DNA from 3 places in the Arthrobacter sp. P1_B4 genome. Region 3 is predicted to be linked to each of the others. Evidence: riboswitches for the same ligand, from Rfam matches in the RefSeq annotation. Region 3 holds a riboswitch; each other region holds the start of a gene.
The links. A riboswitch is a leader RNA that binds a small molecule or an ion and turns the genes downstream of it on or off. The one in region 3 is predicted to bind thiamine pyrophosphate.
Positions count from the first base shown of each region.

Region 1 (6,386 bases), on a different contig from region 3:
CGGGCAAGCCTGCGCAGCGTGGTGGTGCCGCGGTTGATGAGGCTGGCGCACAACAGCGCGACGCCGGCATTCTTGCTGCTGTTGACGTCCACCGCGCCGGCGAGGGTGCGGCCGCCCTCGACGCGCAGGTGGGTCATCTGGGGCCGGCCCACCTTGACGATGCTATGCCCGACGATCGCCTCCAGACGCTGGATCATCTTCAGGCTCAGGTTCTGCTTGCCCTGTTCCATCCGGGCGATGGCGCTCTGGCTGGTGCCCAGCTCGGCGGCGAGTTGCCCCTGGGTCCAGCCCTTGGCGCCGCGCGCCTCGCGGAGCAGGATGCCTACGTGTTCAGCAGTCGGTTGAGTCATGCTCCCGAAAATATCACGCATGATTTATAAACCACGGCAATTCCGGCCGGAATGGCGTCAATCTCACACGGATACCCACGCCATGCGATAACCGGCGGCGCCGGTCTACTGGCGGGTGAGGAAGACGAGGTTCCAGGTGCCCGCGCCGAGGGCCGCGGCGACGGCGGCGGCCGCGATGCCGAGCCCGCCCAGCAGCACCCAGGCATCGAGTCCGCTGAACGTGGAGGGCCGGGCCCAGGTCCGGGCGGCACCGCCGAACCCGCGGGCCTCCATGGTCACCGCGAGCCGCGAGGCGCTCCGGATCGCCTGCACCAGCAGGCCGAAACTCTGGCCCAGCGTGGCTCGGAACCGCTGATAGGGGTTGCCGCTCGAGCCCACGCCGCGGGCCCGCCGGGCCATGCCGATGGTCTGCCATTGCTCGGCCATGATTCCGACGAGCCGCATCGCGGCCAGGGTGCCCAGGACGAACCGGTGCGGCAGTTTCGCGTTCTGGGCCAGGGCGTCGGCCAGGTCCGTGGGGTCGGTGCAGCTCATCAGCAGCACCGCGGGCAAGGCGATCGCGAGCCCGCGGAGCATGAAGCCGATCCCCAGCTGCAGGGAACCGGCGCTGATGGACCAGATCCCCGCATCGAGCAGGACGGGTCCGGAATCAGGCGCCAGGATGGCCGTGCTCCAGCCGCCCAGCGCCGCGGCGAGGATCAGCGGCCAGCCGCGCTGCCACAGCAAGGCCACAGTCAGGCCCGCCAGCGGCAGGAGCAGCAGTTCGAACGCCAGCGCCACCGACGCCGACACCCAGTCAATGGAGAGCGCCAGGACCAGGGTGATCAGGGTGACCGCCGTGAACTTGGCGAGCGGGTTGGCTCGGGTCAGCAGCGCATGGTTGCCGCGCAGGCTCAGTGCGTCCCTCATGGCGAGGCCCCCTCCGGCAGCTGAAGATCCGGGCCGGGAGCGTCCGCGGCTCCGGTTTCCCGTGGCCGGAGGCGGAGTTCGGCGCCACCGAGGACGGCGCTGAATTCGGCGTCGTGCGTCACGGACACGACGGCGGTGCCGGCGTCGAGGAGCTCGGAGAGGAACGAGGCGAGTTCGGCCCAGGTATTGGCATCCTGGCCGAAGGTGGGCTCGTCCAGGACCAGCACCTGGGGGTGCGCCGCCAGCACAGTGGCTACCGAAAGGCGCCGCTTCTCGCCGCCGGAGAGCGTGTAGGGGTTGGCGTCCACAAGCTCCGTCAGCCGCAGCCGCTCCAGCAGTTCGTCCACGCGGTCTTCGCCGTAGCCGAGGTGGCGCGGCCCGAACATGAGCTCGTCGAGGACCTTGCCAGTGACGAACTGGTGCTCGGGTTCCTGGAAGACGGTTCCGATCCTGGCGATCAGCTGCTGGGCCTTCCACCGGTAGGGATCGGGTCCGGCGCTGTCGCGTACGCGGCCACTGGAGCGACCACTGGAGTGACCGGTGGCGGGACTGCTCAGCTCCGCCGTGGCCGAGACTGTTCCCGCGACGGGCCGCAGGAGACCGGCCAGTGTCAGCGCCAGGGTGGACTTTCCCGTGCCGTTCTGGCCGGTGATGGTCAGCGCCTCGCCGGCGCGGACCCGGACGGAGAGCCCGGACTGGACCGGACGCGGCGCGATGGTGCGGAAGCCGTCGCGCAGCCCGGCCCGCCGCGGCCGTTCGCGGGACACCGCGAGCGCGTCGGCCGTGAGCAGAGTCTGTCCTGCGCCCCGCGCCGGTGTCCGCATCCGCGTCGCCGGGACGTAGCCCGGCACCCAGACGCCCGCACCGATGAGCATGTCCCGTGCCTCGGCCAGGACCCGGTCCGGCGGTCCGTCAATCAAGACCGCGGAGTCCGTGGCGGACCCTGGCTGCAGCACCACGATCCTGTCCACCAGATCTTTCCAGACCCCCACCCGGTGCTCCACGACCACCAGCGTGGCGCCCGTCTTGTCCAGGCAGCGGCCCACAGCGTCGCGGACCTCCAGGACGCCCGCGGGGTCGAGGTTGGCGGTCGGCTCGTCGAGCAGGAGCAGCCCTGGCCGCATCGCGAGGATCCCGGCGAGCGCGAGCCGTTGCTTTTGTCCGCCGGAGAGGGCCGCCGTCGGGTGGTCCAGCGGCAGCTGTCCCAGCCCGACGTCGTCGAGGGCCTCGCGCACGCGCGGCCAGATCTCCGCCGCAGGGACGGCTAGGTTCTCCGCCCCGAAGGCGACGTCGTCGCCGAGGCGGGAGAGCACCACCTGCGTTTCCGGGTCCTGCTGCACCAGCCCGGCGCGGCCGCGCTGCGCCCGTGGCGCGGCGCCGTCGATCAGGAGGCTGCCGGTCTCGTCTGCATCTTCGGCTTCGCCGGAGGCGCCGGAGCCGCCGGGGTCGCCGGAGGCGCCGTCGCCCAGCACGCCGGCCAGGGCGTGGAGCAGCGTCGACTTGCCGGCGCCGGAGGGCCCCAGCAGGAGCACGCGCTCCCCCGGCCGGATGTCCAGGTCAAGGCCGCTGACCGCGGGCCTGGTCCGTCCGGCATGCCGCCAGCCCCAGCCGCGGGCCGTGACGGCGGCCGGCCGGACGCCCGGTGAAGATCTCATGATTCTCTGCAGGATTCAGCGACGGGGCTCAGGAAAAGACGGGCTCCGTGGCGGCCTTGCGGGAGGCAAAGGAGCCCAGCACTCCGGTCTTCGCCAGGCCGCGGGTGGCGAGCCAGGCCAGTCCGCCGGCAATCACTGCGCCGGAGATCGTGGTGAAGAGGATGTAGGCGAGCTTGTCGCCGGCTTCGTAGGCGATGTTCCAGCCCCACGGCAGGAAGGAATCGTTCAGGCCGCAGAAGAGGCCCGCGCCGGCGCCGGCCAGCACGGAGACGGGCAGGTTGAACTTCCTGTAGAGGAAGGCCGCGAAGACCAGTTCGGCGCCGAGGCCCTGCAGGATGCCGGAGATCAGCACCGTGGTGCCGTACTGCGAACCCATGATGAGCTCGCCGGTGGCCGCGACGGTTTCGCAGAAGAGCGCGGCGCCCGGCTTGCGGATGATGAGCATGCCCAGCACCGCCGGGATCATCCAGCCGCCGGCGTAGAGTCCACTCAACGGCGGGTAGACCGCGTTGACCGGAGTCGAGATCAGGTTCGCGCCCTGGGACCAGGCCCAGAAAATGACGCCGCCGGCAACGGCGATCAACGCGGCCACCACAATGTCCACCACGCGCCAGCTGTAGTTGCGCCGGGCGGATGAACGGCTGGCGGAACCATGCTGTGCTGAAATATCTGTCATGTCGTCCTCCTGAGGAACAGGAGGGGAGGGTGCGCCGGCCGGTCTCGGCTTCCGCCGCCCTCCGCGCACCCTGAGAACTCGACTCCCTTGCGCCGGTACTAACCGGATCAGGTTCGAGGGTCTGCGGCTGTCCGCACTCTCAGCGCCCACCAAAGGTTTCCCCGGATTGTTCCGGCGATGCCCGACGGCGGCGCTCCCCTGTCGTAATTATTTTCGCCCTTGTGGGCTGGCTTAGTTTACACCCGAACGGCCGGGTTTTCAGTGGTGTGCCGTCACAATCGCGGAGCGGACGGCGGCAGTCCCGGCGGCCCGGAAAACCCTCTTGGTAGAGTCGTCGTGCCGGACCCCCGGACCCGCCAGCGGGCGGCCTCGTCACCCACCGGAAAGCTGGAATATTTTGTCGCACACACCGGTCACCCAAGATCCCTCCGGGGAATACGATCCCGACTCCAGTGAGCCGCAGCCGCACGGCTCCCTGGCGGCGCTCATCGGCCGCGTGCTGGCCGAGATAGAGGCGCTCCAGTTCGCGTCGTTCAGCAAGGATGACGCCCTGGACCTCGGGCTCCTCCTTGTCGAGCTGGGCAGGCAACGCTCGCTGCCGATCGCCGTCGACATCACCAAAGGCGAGCAGGTGCTCTTCCACGCCGCACTGAACGGCGCCACACCGGACAATGAGCGCTGGATCAACGCCAAGAAGCGCACCGCCATGCGGTACGAGGTCCCGTCCCTGCTGGTGGGCCTCCGGGCCCGCGCCGCCGGCGGAAGGATCGAGGACAACGCCTGGTGGGATCAGTCGGAGTTCGCCGCCCACGGCGGGGCGTTCCCCATTTACGTGCGCGGCACGGGCGCCGTCGCCGTCGTCACCGTCTCCGGCCTGCCCCAGAAGGCGGATCACGAACTCGTGGTCGAGGCCCTGCGGATGGTCCTCACCCCGGAACGCTAGGCTAGGGGAAAACCGTTCCCGTCCCAAGGAGACCGAAGAATGAACATCCTCATCAAGCTGCTCGGCACCGGCGTCAGCCTCCTGGCCGGCTTTGCCGGCACCAAGCTGGTGGACACCTTGTGGGAAAAGTCCACGGGCAACAAACCGCCCAAGGGCCAGGAGGACGACGTCCCCACCACCCTGCGCTCGGCCCTGACGTTCGCCCTGATCTCCGCATCGGTCAGCGCCATCATCCAGGTGCTCGCCAACCGCGGCACCCAGCGCGCGATCACCCGCTTCGCCAAGACCCAGGACGTCGTCTGACCCGACCTGCCGCGGCGCCCGCCGCGGCAGTCGAAGGCCCCGGCCGCGTCCGTCGACGTGCCGGCCGGGTCCGCCGGGCCCGGTCGGGGGCTCAGCGGTCGTCGCCGTCCGCTCCGTGCGTGGCCGCCTGCTGGGCGGCCTTCTGGACTACCGCCTCGAGTTCGTCGGAGCTCAGCAGCTCCGGGTGCAGGTGCTTGGTCCGGTAGCCGGCCCGGCCCACCATGTGGGCGGACACGGGGACGGTGAGCAGCTGGAAGAGCCAGGCCACCAGCAGGACGGGCCACACCGACCAGGTGCGCATCTGCAGGCCGAGGGCCGCCAGCAGCAGGAACAGGCCGAGGACCTGCGGTTTGGTGGCCGCGTGCATCCTGCTCATGAGGTCCGGGAAGCGCAGCAGCCCGATGGCGGCCGCGAGGGACATCAGGGCTCCGGTCACCATGAACACGGCGGAGACGGCGTCGATCACTGTGTCAGGATTCACGGACGCCCTCCCGCCTGTCGGCCACGAACCGGGCCACGGTGACCGAGCCGACGAAGCCGATCAGGGAAATCGCAACGAGCAGCATCAGGTTGTTCAGGTGCCGGTTGGCGGCCATGTCGATGCACAGGGCCGCGCCGAAGATGGCCAGCAGCACGTCGGCGGCCAGAACCCGGTCCAGCAGCGAGGGCCCCCGCGCGATCCGGACGATCGCCCCCGCGGCGGCCAGGGACAGTACGACGGCGGTCACCGTCAGGACGGTCTGCATCATGCGGCAGTCTCCAGTGTCAGGGCGGAAAGTTCGGCTTTGGTCCCCATGATCCGGATCAGCCCGGCCTCGGTGTCCCGGACCTCTTTGCGCAGCTTGGCCGCGTCCTCGGCATTGCGGACGTTGATGCCGTGGATGTAGAGCGTGGACGTCGACCTGTCCACCTCCACCACGAGGGACCCTGGAATCAGCGAGATCACGTGCCCGGTGGCCGTGACCAGGAGGTCCGAATGGCTGCGGAGCGGCACGGCTACGACCGCGCTGACCACGTTGGGGCCGCGGACCACGGCCAGGTACAGGACCTGGAAGCTTGCCGCGACGACTTTTCCGAGGAAGATGAGGGCGAACGGCACGGCGCGGAGCACGTTGAAGCGGCCGCCGAGTTCCACCGGGGGCAGATAGAAAATGCGCGCCACGAGCACCGCGATGAGGGCGCCGAAGAGGAGATTGCCCGGGCTGAAGTTCTGCCAGAGCGCGCCCCAGACAAAGACGAGCCAGACCAGCAGCGGCAGTTCCTGGCGCAGCGAGATTCTTTGCCGGTTCATTTCCCGCCGCCCTCCCGGACCTGCGCCGGATGGAGCGATGGAGGCACCGGCGGCACGGGCGCGTCCGGGCCGAGCACGGCCTGGATATAGGAGGTCCGGTCCAGCATCTCCTGGGCGGACTGGTCGGCCACCCTGAACAGCGGCCCGGCAAAGACCGTCAGGGCCACGCCAAAGACCACCAGGCCCAGGGTGGAGCCCACCATGGTGCGGGGCAGCAGGGTCACATTCGTCTTGCCGGCCCGGTCACCCGTGGCGGAGT
Region 1 covers NZ_JBFTZW010000009.1:148,713-155,098, forward strand. The annotation lists gene AC1D1W_RS06540 (UDP-N-acetylglucosamine 1-carboxyvinyltransferase) at 1-350, opposite strand, end outside; gene AC1D1W_RS06545 (energy-coupling factor transporter transmembrane component T family protein) at 456-1,259, opposite strand; gene AC1D1W_RS06550 (ABC transporter ATP-binding protein) at 1,256-2,914, opposite strand; gene AC1D1W_RS06555 (ECF transporter S component) at 2,943-3,590, opposite strand; TPP riboswitch at 3,657-3,800, opposite strand; gene AC1D1W_RS06560 (heme-degrading domain-containing protein) at 3,988-4,533, shown strand; gene AC1D1W_RS06565 (DUF4235 domain-containing protein) at 4,573-4,836, shown strand; gene mnhG (monovalent cation/H(+) antiporter subunit G) at 4,928-5,275, opposite strand; gene AC1D1W_RS06575 (MrpF/PhaF family protein) at 5,307-5,585, opposite strand; gene AC1D1W_RS06580 (Na+/H+ antiporter subunit E) at 5,582-6,127, opposite strand; gene AC1D1W_RS06585 (Na+/H+ antiporter subunit D) at 6,124-6,386, opposite strand, start outside.
Region 1: linked by a shared signal. The riboswitch ahead of AC1D1W_RS06555 (ECF transporter S component) and the one ahead of thiO (glycine oxidase ThiO) in region 3 are both predicted to bind thiamine pyrophosphate.

Region 2 (6,386 bases), on a different contig from region 3:
CGGAGGTCTTCGAGGATCTCAGCCGTAACCGTTACCTTGGCCAGGTCCGCAGCAGCAGACGTGACTTTGTCACCGTCCACCAGGAGCAGTGCGGGCAACTCAAAGGTGCTGCCGGCTCCACCGGGGACGCGGTTCAGGGTAACGAAGTCTCCAACGGAAACCTTCTCTTGGCGGCCGCCTGCGCGGACAATCGCGTACACCACTGGGGAACTCACTTCTCTCGACGTTTATTACTAGATTTGCGTGCGGAACCAGGGGCCAAATTGTTTGGACCGGCTCACGCTGTGCCTCAACGCCGGTGGATTCCCCGGGGGAACCCATGAGCTACCCCCGGAACAAATCCATTTGGAATTCCAAGTGGACTGTTCTCAGGGTCATAACCCAAGTGTTGGCGTAAGCACCGAAGATCTAGAATACGCTAATTTTGCCTTCGGCCGCAAATGAGGCTGGTTCCGGCGGGTAGTCCGTGATAGGCGCCACAGTGTCTTGATGCAAAGTCCCCGCCAATGTTCTTGGCCGGGATCTTGACCATCCTGAGCTGTGTTGCCGCAACGACTTCCGGAACCGTGCCCCACCATCGTACCGGTAGTCCGGACCAGCTCGCGTCAGGCGTACAACCGCGGCGCGTCGAAGAAGTCCACTTCGTAGCGCGATGACTGCCGGAAGGCCAGGGCCATGGCCTCCCGCTCGCTCTCCGATGCCCGCCCGGCCGCCGTGTCCGTGTACGCGATGGCCTGCCGGGTCGCGGCGGCGAAGTCCTCGTCGGCGTAGGTCCGCAGCCAGCCGGCGTAGGGGTGCTCCCCGGGGGCGCCGCCGGCCAGGAACTCCCGGTGCAGCGTGGAACCGACCTCGGCGTAGAGCCAGAAGCAGGGCAGTGCCGCCGCCACGAGGACGCCATAGCTGCCGGAGACCGAGGCGGCCAGCAGGTGGTCCACATACGCTTTCGTGACCGGGCCCAGGGTGGAGGCCGTGGGGCGGGCGCTAAGCCAGGACCGGTGCAGCTCGGATTCGACTTCCAGGCAGGTCTGCGCCGAACGGGCCCAGAACAACTGCTCGGCCTCGGTGGGGGCAATCGCCGCGGCCCGGGCCAGGACCCGGGAGTAGCCGTTGAGGTAGATGGCGTCCTGGGCGAGGTAGTACGCGAACTCGTGCTCGGGCAAGGTGCCGTCGGCCAGTCCGCGGACGAAGTCCAGGGCGTAGATCGCCTCAAGATCGCCCGCGGCTCCTGCGCGCAGGGCTGCGGCGAACTCCCCCGCCGCCGGACCGTGCCCGGCCGGGCGGTGCTGGCCGCGCTGGCCGTCTTTGAGGGCCTGCCCGCCCTGGAGGTGCTGGAGGTGGTGGAAGTGGTGGACCGGGCCGTTGCCGGTGCCGACGTCCAGGGCCGAGGCTTCTCGGAGCGCGCCCAGCAGCCACGGTTTGACTTCACGCAGCGCCGCTTCCCAGTCCCCCACCCGGGCCTGCACGGTGGCCATAGCCGAGGACAGGGAGCAGCCGGTGCCGTGGCTGTTGCGCGTCGCGATCCGCTCCCCCGGCACCACCACCGTTTCCTGGCCGAGCAGGCCGCCGGTGTTGACCAGTGCGTCCGGGCAGCCGTCCGTGTCGCCGTTGCCGGCGGCGTGGCCGTCGGCGCCGGCGCCGTGGGCATGCCCGCCCCCCGGCCCGCCGCCCTGGAGGTGTCCGCCCTTAACCAGGACAGTGGTGCCGGTCAGGGCGGCCAGCCGCTTGCCCTGCGCCAGGGCCTCGGACCAGTCGGCCACGACGGGCTCCTTGAGCAGGATGGCGAGTTCGGCGAGGTTGGGCGTGATGAGGTCCGCCAGCGGCAGGAGGCCCTGCAGGGCGGCCTCGGCGGATTCCTGCAGGAGCCGGTCCCCGCTGGTGGCGACCATCACCGGGTCCAGGACCACGACGGCGGGGCGCACCTTTTCCAGCCAGACGCGGACGGCTTCGATCACGGCGGCGTCACCGAGCATGCCGATCTTGACGGCGTCGATGCCGATGTCGTCGCTGATGGCGTCCAGCTGCGCCGTGAGGAACGCCGCCGGGGGAACGTGGACGGCGCGCACGCCCTGGGTGTTCTGCGCTGTCAGGGCGGTGATGGCGGCCATGCCGTAGCCGCCGTTCGCCGCGATGCTCTTCAGGTCGGCCTGGATTCCGGCCCCGCCGGAGGGATCGGAGCCGGCGATGGCCAGCACACGGGGAATGCGCGGCGGGGCCGGCAGAGACTCGCAGTGCAAAAAATTGAGCGGGAGGAACTCGGACGGATTCGGTCTCGCGGACAAGGCAGACATCCCTTCGCCGGTGCTAACCGGACAGGTTCAACGGGTCTGGATCTCAGCCGGCCCGATGCCCGGCACCCCGTGTCAGTGTTCCAGCCTAGCCGCTGCCACCCTGCGGACCCGTTAACGCACGAGCGGGCCCGGGCCTGGGCGGACGTATGTTACGTCTGCCCCGACCCGGACCCGCAACCCGACCAGTCGAAATAATGACCGGACGGGGACGTGGTCAGTCGCGGAGGACTACAGCTCCGACGCCGGCACGCCGACGCCGAGGATGATCGGCTCGTTGCCGGCCGGGAGGGACGCAGGCCTGGCCGCAGCGGGAGCCTTGGCCTCGTGGACCGATCCGGCCGCGGCCGGCCGGGTTGCCTCTCGGTGCTCCACGGAGGTTTCGTTGGCTGCGCCCTGGGCGCGGCTGGCACTCCGGTTGCGGCGTGCGCGGCGGCCGCGCAGCGTCGTGGTGTCAGCTGTGCGTGACGCCGGCGCCTCCGCAGCGCGGACGGCCGCCGGCGCCTCGGGCGCCGTGGCTTCCGGTGCGGCAACAGCCGCTGCCTGACCGGCCGCCAGGCCGGCGGCCTGGTCCGGCTTGCCGGCCTCTGCTTCGCCCAGGTTTGCGAAAGCCTCGGTCAGCAGGTCCAGGGTCAGGGCCGGTGACGGCGCGTCCTCCGCGTGCTCGACGAAGGGCAGGGCCACCTGCTCGCCGCCAAACGTCAGCACCGTTGCGGGGCGGCCGGCTGCCTCGTCGGCGGCTGCGAGCTGCGTGACGGCGTCGACAGCGGCCTGGCGGGCCCCGGCGTCGCTGGCTGCGGCTGCCTCCCCGTCGTGCAGGTGCGCGGCATGCGCTGCGGCAGCGATGTTGGCCAGCGCTGCCCGGGTGGCCTCGGCCTTGGCGTGGCGTTCGGCCTCGGTGGGTTCGGCGTGGACGGGCGCGGGTGCGGCCGGCGCGGTCTCTCCGCCCTGGCCTCCCCTGCCGCGGCGACGGCTCTTGCGTTCCGGTCGGGCAGCAGGCTGCGCCTCGGTGCGCGGCACATAGTGCTCCGCGGCGACCGTGTTGGCGCGGCGGTGCTCCACCGGCTCGTCGTGGGTGACGATGCCGCGGCCCGCACATGTTTCGCACTGTTCGCCGAAGACTTCCAGCAGCCCGGTGCCCATCCGCTTGCGGGTCATCTGCACGAGGCCCAGCGAGGTCACCTCGGCCACCTGGTGCTTGGTCCGGTCCCGGCCCAGGCACTCCACCATGCGGCGCAGCACGAGGTCGCGGTTGGATTCGAGCACCATGTCGATGAAGTCGATCACGATGATGCCGCCAATGTCGCGCAGGCGCAGCTGCCGGACGACTTCCTCAGCCGCTTCCAGGTTATTCTTGGTGACGGTTTCCTCAAGGTTGCCGCCGGAGCCGGTGAATTTGCCGGTGTTGACGTCGACCACGGTCATGGCTTCGGTGCGGTCGATCACGAGCGAACCGCCCGAAGGCAGGAAGACCTTCCGGTCCAAGGCCTTGTGGATCTGCTCGTCGATGCGCCAGGCCGCGAAGATGTCCGTGTCCTTGGTCCACTTCTCGAGCCGGCCCACGAGGTCCGGTGCGACGTAGGTGACGTAGGCCTCGATGGTGTCCCAGGCTTCCTCGCCGGAGACGATCAGCTTGGAGAAGTCCTCGTTGAAGACGTCCCGGACCACCTTAATGGTCAGGTCAGGTTCGCCGTAGAGCAGCTCGGGGGCGAGGATCTTGGTGGACGTCGACTGGCTCTCGATGCCTTCCCACTGCGCGCGGAGGCGGTTGATGTCGTGCGTCAGCTCTTCCTCGGAAGCTCCCTCGGCCGCGGTGCGGACAATGACGCCCGCGTCCTCGGGCAGGCGGTCCTTGAGGATCCGCTTGAGGCGGTTGCGTTCGACGTCGGGCAGCTTGCGGGAGATGCCGGTCATGGAACCGCCGGGCACGTACACGAGGTACCGGCCGGGCAGTGATATCTGGCTGGTGAGACGGGCGCCCTTGTGGCCGACCGGGTCCTTGGTGACCTGGACCAGCACGGAGTCGCCGGACTTCAGCGCGTTCTCGATGCGGCGCTGCTTGCCCTCGAGGTTGACGGACTCCCAGTTCACTTCACCGGCGTAGAGCACGGCGTTGCGGCCGCGGCCGATGTCCACGAAAGCGGCTTCCATGGAGGGCAGCACGTTCTGGACCTTGCCCAGGTAGACGTTGCCGATCAGGGAGTCCTGCTGGGTCTTGGACACGAAGTGCTCGGCCAGGACGCCGTCCTCAAGGACGCCGATCTGGATTCTGTCGTCGCGCTGGCGGACGATCATCTGGCGGTCCACGGACTCGCGGCGGGCCAGGAACTCGGCCTCGGTGATGACGGTACGGCGGCGGCCGGTGTCGCGGGATTCGCGGCGGCGCTGCTTCTTGGCTTCCAGGCGGGTGGAGCCCTTGACGGATGTGACGCGGTTGTTCACCGGCGCCTCGGCCATGGCCCGCGGCGCACGGACGCGGGTCACCGTGTTGGGCGGATCGTCGCCTTCCCCGCCGGTCAGCTCCAGGTCCTGGTCTCCACGGCGACGGCGGCGGCGGCGGCGGGAGGTCACACCGTCTTCGAGGATTACCTCGGAGCCTTCGTCGCCCTCTTCTTCGGTGCCTTCCGACTCGGTGTCGGACTCGGCAGAGGTGCGGGTGCGGCCGCGCCGGCCGCGGCTGCGGCGCCGACGGCGATTGCCGGCGTCCTCGTCCTCGTCGCCTTCCTCGTCCTCGGGCTCAGCTGCTGCGGCGGCAACGGGGGCCGGACGCACCACAGTGCTCAGGTCCGGGGCCTGGAAGATGACGGAAGTGAGGGCACCCGGTTCCATGAACAGCGACGCGGCCGGGCTTTCCTCGGGGCGGGCTTCCGGCTCTTCAGGCTGGGCTGCGGCGGCTTCCGCGGTGGGTGCTTCCGCCGCGGCGGCTTCTTCGGCCGGGAATACTGCCGCGGGTGCTTCTTCGGCCTTCGGGGCGGCCTTGGCACGGCTGGCACGGCGGCGGACCGGCTTCTCTGCAACCGTCTCTGCGGCCGTTTCTGCGGCGGCAGCTGCGTCAGTGCCAGCTGCTGCCGGGGCCTCAGCCGCGGCAGGTGCGCCGGCTTCGGCGTCGCCGGCGAAGGCAGGCAACGGTTCCGGGGCTGCTACAGCTTTCCGGGTCCGGGTGCGCCGCGCGGGCGCCTTGGCCGCAGTCTGGGCTGCAGCAGTTTCAGATACAGCAGCTTCGGGTTCAACAGTGTCAGATCCGGCTGCTTCGACGTTGGCCGGCTTACGGCGGCCCCGGACGGGCTCATCTGAACCGGCCGCGTCGGCCAGGGCCGCGGCTTCGGCAACAGCCTCGGCCGCCTCCGCGGCGTTGACCTTGGCGACGGGCGCCTTCCGGCGGGTCCGTACGGCCCTCTTCGGCGCTACCGGAGCCTCTGCTTCCGCAGTTCCCTGCGCTTCCCCGGTGACTACTAGTTCTTCGTTTCCGGCTACTACCTGGTCATTATCCATATGTGGCGACACTCCTGCCCCTGATGCGCCGCCACATTCGGCGCCCCTTGGGGGCAAATATGCGTCAACACCCGCAGGCATTGACAGAAGTCAATTGGATACCCTCAGGTTCGCACCGGCAGTGGGGTGCGGCAGCCCTGGAGGGCCGGCGAGATTGTTTTGGAACCCGTTGACCTACACGCCACAACCAGGTGCCGTCCAATGGCATTGCGGGACAGCTGGAATCAGAGGATCCGCAGCTCCCTGCTCATCATTGGCGGTCTTGAAACAAAATCGCCGGACCGGAATCCGGATGTGGATCGGGTTCCAGCCACGATCATTGTCTCACAGGAGCCGTGAAAGCAGGGGCAGGCGGGGCCGGAAGTGCAGCAGGTGCGGCCGGGCGCGGCGGGCGGGGCCGTTCTCCGGCGCTGTTCAGCCTCCGGCGTTACAATCGGGGCAAGAAGCACCCGGTCAAGACGACTAAAAAAGGACTCAATTTCCATGCCCAGCATCTCCAGCACTGCCGGCGACGCGACCGTGCACCAACCGGGTTCCGGCCCGGCCCCTGCGGCGCGGCCCCTTCCCACGATGACCCGCGACCGCCCGTTCGCCTGGCTCCTGCTGATC
Region 2 covers NZ_JBFTZW010000017.1:25,722-32,107, reverse strand. The annotation lists gene rplU (50S ribosomal protein L21) at 1-203, opposite strand, end outside; gene AC1D1W_RS09210 (bifunctional hydroxymethylpyrimidine kinase/phosphomethylpyrimidine kinase) at 606-2,288, opposite strand; TPP riboswitch at 2,271-2,368, opposite strand; gene AC1D1W_RS09205 (Rne/Rng family ribonuclease) at 2,517-5,777, opposite strand; gene AC1D1W_RS09200 (vitamin K epoxide reductase family protein) at 6,261-6,386, shown strand, end outside.
Region 2: linked by a shared signal. The riboswitch ahead of AC1D1W_RS09210 (bifunctional hydroxymethylpyrimidine kinase/phosphomethylpyrimidine kinase) and the one ahead of thiO (glycine oxidase ThiO) in region 3 are both predicted to bind thiamine pyrophosphate.

Region 3 (5,690 bases):
GACCCCGCCCGGACACCCCGACGGAACACCTACTTCCGGCCCGACCAGTAGCGCCCAGTTATTTAGGTGCTCGTTATGTAGGTGCCCGCTTTCGGCCATGACGGCCTTGTGCGAGCCATGCGGTGAGGACTCGTTGGGGTTCTTGGGGATGCTGGCCCGGGGAACCGGGCCAGGCCGCCCAATCCCGGGAGGCTTCAGAGGAACGACGTTAGAGGAACTCGGCCCGGCCTTCCATTGCCGAGGACGCCAGTGCGTGTTCCCGCCGCGGGATCCTGCCGGCCGCTTTCGCTAGCCTGCCGGCGATGACGGCATGTTTGAAGGCCTCGCCCATGAGCACCGGATTCTGCGCACGGGTCACCGCCGTAGCCAACAGCACAGCGTCGCAGCCGAGTTCCATCGCCAGGGCAGCGTCCGAGGCCGTGCCGATCCCGGCATCCAGCACCACGGGCACGGACGCGCGCGAGACGATCAGCTCGATGTTGTGCGGGTTCAGGATGCCCAGTCCGGTGCCGATCGGGGCGCCCAGCGGCATCACGGCCGTCGCGCCGAGGTTTTCGAGCCGGAGGGCAAGCACGGGGTCGTCGTTCGTGTAGGCGAAGACCTTGAAGCCTCGGGCCACGAGCTGTTCGGTTGCGTCCACGAGTTCGACGGCGTCCGGCAGCAGTGTGTGCTCGTCGGCAATGACTTCGAGCTTGACCCAGTCCGTTTCCAGGGCCTCCCGCGCCAGTTCGGCGGTGAGGACGGCGTCCTTGGCGGTGAAGCAGCCTGCCGTGTTCGGCAGCACCCGGATCTGATGGTCCTCGAGCAGCTGGAACAGCGAGCCCGTCTCCGCCGGCGAGTAGCGGCGCATCGCCACCGTGGTCAGCTCCGTCCCGGACGCCACCAGCGCCGCCCCGAGCCCGTCCAGGCTCGGGGCACCGCCGGTTCCCATGATGAGGCGGGAGCCGAGCTTTACGCCGTCGACCACGAACGGATCGGCCACCGCACCGGTCATGGGGACGGCTGGTGTTCCTGCGAATGTCGTCTCGTTCATGCTGGTCATCCTCCCTGGACTGCCGTGACAAGTTCGACGTCGTCGCCGTCGGCGAGCGCCGTGGCGTGCCACTGGCTGCGCGGCACCACTTCGGCGTTGCGGGCGACGGCGACACCGAGCTTCCGCCCGTCGGCGGCGCGGCCGTCGGGGCCGATGCTCCGGCCCGTAAGCTGGCTGACGAGTGTGGAGACGGAGGCGCCGTCGGCGACGCTCTGCTCCGTTCCGTTAAGTAGGATGTTCATGCTGCTTCCTTCTTGGGGCTGTCCCCGGACGTAACCGGGATGCGGGAAAAACGGTCCGGGCGGAACCCGCCCCAGCGCGGGTCCGGCGTGAAGTCCATGAGTTGCCGGCACACGGCGGCGGCGGCGGGGGTCAGCAGGACGCCGTGCCGGAAGAATCCTGTGGCGATGATGAGTCCCGGGACGTCCCCGCCGTCCGCTCGTGCGACCCGCCCCAGCAGCGGGGCATTGTCCGGAGTGCCGGGCCGCGCCCGCGCCGTGGCTTCTAAAAGCTCCAGCTCGGCGACCGCAGGCACCAGCTGCTGGGCATCCCGCAGCAGCTGGTAAATACCGCCGGCGGAAACCGCGTGCGGATCCGACGGTCCATCCTCCCGCTGGGTGGCCCCGATCACCACTGTGCCGTCCTGGCGGGGGACGATGTACACCGGGATGCCGCGCACCATGCCCCGCACGGTGGCCGTGAGCAGCGGCTGCAGATGCGGAGGCACGCGAAGCCGGAGGATGTCGCCGTAGACGGGCCGCAGCGGCAGCGCCAGCCCGGCCGGAAGCTCCTCGAGCGCGGCGGCGCCGAGCCCGTTGGCCACCACGGTCTCCGCAGCCCGCACGGAACCGCCGCCGGCCAACCGCACACCCGCCACCTGTCCGTCCTGCCACAGCAGGCCCGCCGCGCGCCGCCGGACGAAGCTGCCGCCTTCCGCACCGAGTACGCCGGCGAGCCGGGTGATCAGCAGGCGGGGGTCCACCTGGTGGTCGGCCGGGATGTCGAAGGCACACGAGATGCCGGGACTCAGCAGGGGCTCCCGGGTGCGCGCCTCGCGCACTGTCAGTGGCTCCACGGCCAGGCCGCATGCCTGCTGGACTTCCCTCAAGTCCGCGAGCGCGCGCCGGTCCGCCGCGTCGGCCCCCACCGCCAGGGTCGGCGTCGTTAAGTAGCCGGTACCCGCCGGGGAATCCGCGCCGGCGGCACCGGCGTCGAGAGCCGCAGCGAATCCTGGCCACAACCGGGAGGCCTCAAGCATCAGTTCCAGGAGCTGCTCCTCCTGGTAGTGCAGTTCACTCACGGGGGCCAGCATGCCGGCGGCGGCCCAGCTGGCTCCGCTGCCGGGAGCATCATCGATCAGGACCACGGATCGGCCCGAGCGCATGGCCTCGAACGCGATGCCATGGCCGATCACCCCGCCACCGATCACGGCCACGTCGGCACTCGTATCCCCCGCGATGATTCCCTCTGCGGTACCGGGCCCTGTGTCACAAACCTGGGCGGCGGCGTCATTTGCGGCTCCGGCTGCACGGCCTGCTCGTGTGCCCATGAAAAATTCCTTCCCTACGCCGGTACTAGCCGGATCAGGTCAAGCGGTCGGCTCTGACGCCCTCTCAGCCGGGCAGCGGCGATATGGCTGCTGCGGGCTCCCGCGGTATGCGCCCAGTTTAGAGGAACTAGGCTGGTCCCATGAGCCAGGACCCTCTCCACACCACCGCCCGCCTCTATCTCTGCACCGACGCCCGCAGGGACCGCGGCGACTTCGCGGACTTCGTGGACGCCGCCTTCGCCGGCGGCGTGGACATCATCCAGTTGCGCGACAAGTCGCTCGAGGCCTCCGAGGAGCTGGAACTGCTGGAGGTCCTGCACACCGCGGCGCAGCGCCACGGGCGGCTGTGGGCCGTCAATGACCGGGCGGACATCGCCTCCCTGTCCGGAGCTCCGGTGTTCCATGTCGGCCAGAAGGACATTTCGCTCGACGCCGCCCGCGGCTTTCTCGGCAAGGATGCCGTGATCGGCCTGTCCACCCACAGCCCGAAGCAGGTGGACGCCGCCATCGCTGCCGCGCCCGGCCGCAGAGGGCTCGATTATTTCTGTGTGGGCCCCGTGTGGGCGACGCCCACCAAGCCCGGACGCGCCGCCGTCGGCCTCGATCTGGTGCGCTACGCCGCCCAGGCGATCGGCGGGGCGGACGCGGAGGGAACCGGCAGGGTCAACGAAAGCGTGCTGCCGTGGTTTGCGATCGGCGGGATCGACCTCAGTAACGTGGAGCAGGTAGTCGATGCCGGTGCCCGGCGGATCGTTGTGGTCCGGGCGATTACCGATGCCGCTGATCCGGCCCACGCCGCCGGAGCCTTGCTGGCGGCGTTGGACGCCGCCGCATCCTAAGCAGGTCCCCAGCCCGTAATGCCGGCCGGCACTGAAACTATCCGGCGAGACCCAGCTCCGTCATCCGGCGCGCGTGATTCGCTGCGAGTTCGGCCGCCAGGCCGTTGACCAGCGCCCGGGCGCCGGCGTCGTCCAGCCCCGACAGTCCGCCGAGGAACGCGTGCTCAGCGCTGACACGCTGGGCGTGGTTCAGTACCTCCCCCAGCAGGCGCCTGGCCCACAACGCCAGGCGCGACGCCAGCCGGGGGTCATCGGCCAGGGCCGCCTTGAGGCGCGCCTGCAGCACGGCCGTGGACTCACCGGTGGAGCGGACCTGTCCGATTAACTCACGAGTCGCGGCGTCGACGTACCGGCCTACGACGCCGTAAAAGTCCGCGGCGACCGTGTCGATCACGTAGGCCTTCATGAGGGCCTCGTACCAGTCCGACGGGCGCGTGCGTTCGTGGAAGTGGTCCACCGAGGGCTGGAACGGCAGCATGGCGGCCTCCGTATCCAGGCCCATGTGCTCGAGCCGGGTCCGGACGAGTTCGTAATGCTGGAACTCGACCACGGCCATCCTGCCCAGCACCGCACGGTCATGCAGCGTGGGCGAGTACCGGGCACTCGAGGACAGCCGCTCGAAGGCGGAAAGCTCGCCGTACGCCAAGACTCCCAGCAGTTCGGCAAGGAAGCTGTTGTAGAGGGCAGGATCGTCCGCAGTTGCGCTCATCATCCAAGACTAATAGCGGAAATCGGGCTACCCTGATTTTCGTGTCCCATCATCGCCTGACCCCCAGTGTCCACGAGCAGCAGAACCAGCTTGCCGGGGCCCTCAAGGCGTTGCGCACCACGCTGGAACTGCCCGGCCCGTTCCCCGAAGTTGTGCTCCGCGACGCGGAGGCGGCAGTGGCCGAGCACAAGCTCCCGGACCTTGACCTCACGCATGTCGAGTTCGTGACCATCGATCCGGCGTCGTCCACCGACCTGGACCAGGCCCTCTTTATCGAACGGAGCGACGGCGGCTACAAGGTCTTCTACGCCATCGCCGACGTCCCCTCCTTTGTCGCCCCGGGCGGGGCGCTCGACGCCGAAACCCGGCGCCGCGGCCAGACCTTTTACACCCCGGACGGCCGCATTCCGCTGCATCCGGAGATCATCAGCGAGGCCGCCGGCAGCCTGCTCGCCGGGCAGCTGTGCGCGGCGTTCGTCTGGGAGTTCGAACTCGACGCCGCGGCAGAGGTCGCCTCGGTCCTCGTGCGCCGGGCACAGGTCCGCAGCCGCGCGAAGCTCAACTACAAAGGCGTCCAGGCCGAGCTCGACGCCGGCACCGCGGCGCCCGTGCTGCAGCTGCTGAAAGAAGTAGGGCTCAAACGGGTGGAACTGGAACGCCTGCGCGGCGGCGCGAGCCTGAACATGCCGGAACAAGAGATCCAGCAACTGCCCGACGGCGGCTACCGGATCGTGGCGGCCCCGCCGCTGCCGGTGGAGGACTGGAACGCCCAGATTTCACTCATGACCGGGATGGCCGCCGCTGCGCTCATGCTCCAGGGCAAAGTCGGCATCCTGCGCACCATGCCCGCCCCGGACGAGGCGTCACTGCGCCACTTCCACCGGCAGACCCACGCCCTCGGCAAGCCCTGGGACGGGGAAATGCGCTACGGCGAGTACCTGCGGACCCTTGACCCGACGGACCCCCGGCAGCTGGCCATTGTGCATTCAGCCGGGATGCTCTTCCGCGGTGCCGGATACACACCCTTCGACGGCACAGTGCCCAACGCCGCCGTTCAGTCCGCCATCGGCGCCGCCTACGCCCATTCCACGGCACCGTTGCGGCGGCTGGTCGACCGCTTCGTGCTGGTGATCTGCGAGGCCCTGAGCAACGGCACCGAGGTTCCTGCCTGGGCCAGGGAGGCGCTGCCGTCCCTCCCTGCCATCATGGGCACCTCGGACCAATTGGCCGCGAAACTGGAGCGGTTGTCGCTGGACACCGTTGAAGCGGCGCTGCTCGTCAACCACGTCGGCCAGGAATTCGACGCTGTCGTCATCTCCGGTCCCAAGCCGGCCAAGGGCACCAACGGCACCAGCAACGGCAACGGCGGGAAGACCAACGGCAACGGAAACGGCCCGTCCGGGATCGTCCAGATCGCCGAGCCCGCCGTGACCGCACGATGCCCCGGCGAACTGGAACCGGGCACCAAAGTCCGGGTCCGGGTGGTGTCCTCGGACATCGCCACACGGGAAATCCAGCTGGAGCTCGTGGGCTGACGGCCCGCTGGCGGTCCGCAGGCCG
Region 3 covers NZ_JBFTZW010000130.1:240-5,929, reverse strand. The annotation lists partial or broken gene AC1D1W_RS19435 (DUF222 domain-containing protein) at 1-51, shown strand, start outside; gene AC1D1W_RS19430 (thiazole synthase) at 209-1,033, opposite strand; gene thiS (sulfur carrier protein ThiS) at 1,039-1,275, opposite strand; gene thiO (glycine oxidase ThiO) at 1,272-2,582, opposite strand; TPP riboswitch at 2,576-2,696, opposite strand; gene thiE (thiamine phosphate synthase) at 2,723-3,421, shown strand; gene AC1D1W_RS19410 (ferritin-like fold-containing protein) at 3,459-4,133, opposite strand; gene AC1D1W_RS19405 (RNB domain-containing ribonuclease) at 4,172-5,665, shown strand.